2 regions of the Pantoea phyllosphaerae genome follow, and region 1 is predicted to be linked to the other one. Evidence: predicted binding sites of a transcription regulator. Region 1 holds the regulator's gene; the other holds the start of a gene.
What was found. The regulator LexA, encoded in region 1, represses DNA repair genes until DNA is damaged. The targets are predictions, from matches to a motif close to TNCTGTATGTACATACAGNA.
Positions count from the first base shown of each region.

Region 2: the regulator LexA is predicted to act here: its motif matches at 866-885, upstream of dinB (DNA polymerase IV).

Region 1 is NZ_JBPFDE010000004.1:26,103-28,303, forward strand. Features, by position in the region: gene plsB (glycerol-3-phosphate 1-O-acyltransferase PlsB) at 1-374, opposite strand, end outside; gene ACR6A7_RS07150 (diacylglycerol kinase) at 503-871, shown strand; gene lexA (transcriptional repressor LexA) at 978-1,592, shown strand; gene dinF (MATE family efflux transporter DinF) at 1,723-2,201, shown strand, end outside.
Region 2 is NZ_JBPFDE010000019.1:25,599-27,799, forward strand. Features, by position in the region: gene dinB (DNA polymerase IV) at 1-829, opposite strand, end outside; gene dpaA (peptidoglycan meso-diaminopimelic acid protein amidase) at 1,118-1,864, shown strand; gene ACR6A7_RS19260 (class II glutamine amidotransferase) at 1,835-2,201, opposite strand, start outside.

The DNA of each region.
Region 1 (2,201 bases):
ACCGGCAGCATCTGAATATCGAGCTGAGGATTGTTGCGATGCAGATCGAGGTACTCGTGAAAAATTTTCACCGATTCCGTATTCGGCCCAAAATGGGGAAATACGCGCGGGCCGTCGTGGATAAACACGTGGCGCGGCAGCAGCGCGCCGTCAATTTCCAGCGGCGAGAGCGGATCGGGCAAATTATGCTTCAGACACTGCTGGCGCAGCGTCAGCAAATCCGCCTTGGAATCGTATGGCAGCACGTACATAATCGGCCGCGTCGGATCGAGCCCATGTTCGGAAACGGGATCGCCCGGAATAGCCTTCGTTTTTACCAGAATAGAAAGTGGTAAATTCAACAATTTATAATAAAGTTTACGCCAACCTGACATAGACAACATGAAGCCTCTTGTTAGCAAAGCGCCGCAAGCATATCAGAAAGTGCTGCGAAGATCTGTGGTGGTGCCAAACGCACCTGGCCCAGACATTGACGTCAAACAACTAAAAGGGTTCCCTCGCAATGGCAAGTCATACCACCGGTTTACTCAGGATAGTGAAAGCGGCAGGCTACTCGTGGCAAGGGCTACGCGCCGCCTGGCAGCATGAAGCTGCGTTTCGTCAGGAAGCCACGGCCGCCCTTGTCGCGATCGCGATCGCCTGCTGGCTGGATGTCGACACCGTCGCGCGCATTCTGATGATCGGCTCGGTCGTGCTGGTGATCATCGTTGAGATCCTTAACAGCGCGATTGAAGCGGTAGTTGACCGTATCGGCCAGGAGCGTCATCCGCTGGCGGGGCGGGCGAAAGATATGGGCTCTGCCGCCGTCTTGATCGCTATCATACTGGCACTGTTTGTCTGGATCGCGCTGCTCTGGACCCATTTGCGATAGCCTTTCCATTATTGCCCAAACGGCTGTTATTTCCCTGGGTTTTGGTTTTCATTTCACCAATACCTGTATATACTCACAGCGACTGTATAAACAACCAGGGGGCGGGATGAAAGCATTAACCACCAGGCAGCAACAGGTTTATGACCTGATTCGCGACCATATCAACCAGACGGGCATGCCGCCAACGCGTGCGGAGATCGCCTCGCAGCTGGGGTTCCGTTCCCCTAACGCCGCTGAAGAACACCTCAAAGCGCTGGCGCGTAAAGGCGTTATTGAAATCGTTTCCGGCGCATCACGCGGCATCCGCCTGCTGATGGAAGAGGAAGAGTCCAATGGCCTGCCGTTAATCGGCCGCGTCGCCGCCGGTGAGCCGCTGCTGGCGCAGGAACACATTGAAACCCATTACAAAGTTGACCCCGACCTGTTTAAGCCTTCTGCTGACTTCCTGCTGCGCGTCGCCGGTATGTCGATGAAAGATATTGGCATTATGGATGGCGATCTGCTGGCGGTGCATAAAACGCAGGATGTGCGTAACGGTCAGGTTGTGGTGGCGCGCATTGATGATGAAGTCACGGTAAAGCGCTGGAAAAAGCAGGGCACTGTGGTTCATCTGCTGCCGGAAAACAACGACTTCGAACCGATTGTCGTCGACACTCGCACGCAGTCGCTGACCGTCGAAGGTCTGGCGGTAGGCGTAGTGCGCAACGGCGAGTGGCTCTGACCGCTGGCCTTCAGACGCCTGCATCCCTTCGTCAGGCGTCTGTACGATAATCTTTTCATGCGCCTCCTGCGGCTGACGCCGCGCCGGGGCCGCCTCGCTTCTTTTTACGTTTTCAGGCATGGACCGGCTGATGCGTCTCTTCTCTGCTGACGACCGACAACTCTGGCGGCTGGCGCTGCCGATGATCCTCTCCAATATCACCGTACCGCTGCTTGGCCTGGTGGATACCGCCGTTATCGGCCATCTCGACAGCCCGGTTTATCTTGGCGGCGTAGCGATTGGCGCGACCGCGACCAGCTTCGTCTTCATGCTTTTACTCTTTCTGCGCATGAGCACCACCGGCATCACCGCGCAGGCTTTCGGCGCACGCGATACGCAAGCGCTGGCGCGCGCCCTGACGCAGCCGCTGCTGATGGCGCTGCTTGCGGGCCTGCTGTTTATCCTGCTGCGCGAGCCGCTTAGCGTGCTGACAGGTCGGCTGGCGGGCGGCGATCCACAGGTGCAGGCGCAGGCAGCCATCTTTATCAATATCCGCTGGCTTAGCGCACCGGCGACGCTGGCGAACATGGTGATCCTCGGCTGGCTGCTGGGCGTGCAGTACGCCCGTGC
Region 2 (2,201 bases), on a different contig from region 1:
GAACCTGCGTCAGGCGGCGCTCCAGCTCCGCATAGAGAAAATCGATAATCTCCAGGCAGGCTTCCCAGCTGTGAATATCTTCCGCCAGCGTGCGCTCCACGCCGACGGACTTGCGTTCGCGCTCCACCACCACGCCGCGCTCGTCGATGCCGTGGCTGCGCTCCCACAGCACGCGGCCAAACTTGCCAAAACGCTTGAGCAGCTGCGCCACATCCGCTTTCTGCACGTCGGCGCAGGTATGCAACCCCATCTCCTCGAGCTTTTTCGTCGCCACCTTGCCGACGCCGGGGATCTTCGCCAGCGGCAGCGACAGCAGAAAATCGGGCATCTCCTGCGGCGTAATCACATACTGCCCGTCGGGCTTGTTAAGATCGGAGGCGATTTTTGCGAGGAACTTAATCGGCGCGATGCCGGCCGAGGCGGTCAGCCCCGTCTCGCGCTGAATAGTATTGCGGATCTCGCGGGCGATCAGCGTAGCAGAGCCGTGGCAGTGCGGACTGTCGGTGACGTCGAGATAGGCCTCGTCCAGCGACAGCGGTTCGATCAAGGGGGTATAGCGCAGAAAGATGTCGCGGATCTGCTGCGACGCCTCTTTATAGGCGTCGAAGCGCCCCGGCAGCAGCTTCAGATGGGGACAGAGCTTCAGCGCCATGGCGGTGGGCATCGCGCTGCGTACGCCGAACTTACGCGCCGGATAGTTGGCGGTGCTGATTACGCCGCGTCGTTCGCGGCTGCCGCCAATGGCGATGGGAATATCGCGCAGCGCCGGATTGTCGCGCATCTCTACCGCTGCATAGAAGCAGTCCATATCGACATGTATGATTTTCACGCTTGCCCGCCATCCGTTTTCCGTCACGCCTTATGATACTGTATAGATGTACAGATGCAAAAGCGCCGCCGCGTCAGGCGCGCCTGAAAAACGGATTTACCCTCCGTCGCCACTAAAGTTTACAAATTTATGGCCGTCATACCTTGAGGAAAACGCGAATTTACCTGGCGGCGTCTTGATAAAAAAACAGACAATGCTAATGTTGCGCTGCGGTAGCGGAGTTTTCCGATAATGCAAGTCTGAGACGCGTCTCGCGTCATCGTTCTCTTCACTCAAGGTACACACAGCATGGGCAAAATCGCACTTCTGTTTGCGATGATTTTGATGCCAGCCCTCAGCATGGCAATGACTCCCGAGCCGACGCAGCCAGTGTCGACGCCGGTAAGTAAAGAATTAAAGAAACAGTTACTCGGTACCCCGGTCTATCTGCAGATTTTCAAGGAAGAACGCACGCTGGAGCTCTATGGCAAAATCGGCAACGAATTTCGCCTGCTCGATACCTACCGCATCTGTAACTTTTCCGGTGGCCTCGGCCCGAAGCGCCGCGAAGGGGATTTTAAAAGTCCGGAAGGCTTTTACAGCGTCAGGCTCAACCAGCTGAAGCCCGACAGCCGTTTTTATCGCGCCATCAACGTCGGGTTTCCTAACCAGTACGATCGCGAGCATGCCTACACCGGCAACTATCTGATGATCCACGGCGACTGTAAATCAATCGGCTGCTATGCGATGACCGACGCCTATATGGACGAGATTTTCACCTATGTGAACGCGGCGCTGCGTAACGGCCAGTCAGAGGTGCACATCAGCATCTTCCCGTTCCGCATGACCGACACCAACATGCAGCGCCATCGCTACTCCACCTACGCCAGCTTCTGGCGCGAGCTGCAGCCCGGCTACGCTTACTTTGCGAAATACCATCAGCCGCCGACGGTCAGCGTCGCCAGCGGCAGCTACGTGATGAACAGCGGCAGCCCGGCGATCGTCAATCCCGAAGCCGCCTCTAAATCATTCCTGGCGCTCTCCAAGGTAGAATAGCGCCCACTCGCCTGGCACGATGCGGTGCCAGGTTTCATTTGCCGTCAGCGGCTGCGTCGCAATCACCGTCACCACGTCGTTGGCGGTGGTGTGCTGCTGGAAATCAATCTCGACATCCTGATCGAGCAGCTGCGCTTTGCCGAAGGGCGCGCGGCGCGTGATCCAGTAGAGGTTGGTCGAGCAGAACGCCATCAAATAGCGCCCGTCCGACAGCAGCATATTGAACACCCCTTTCTGCCGCAGCTCTCCCGCCAGCTCCGCCACATAGCGAAACACCGCTGGCCAGTTGGCGGGCGTGCGCGGATAGCGCGTCGCCAGCTTGTGCAGCAGCCAGCAG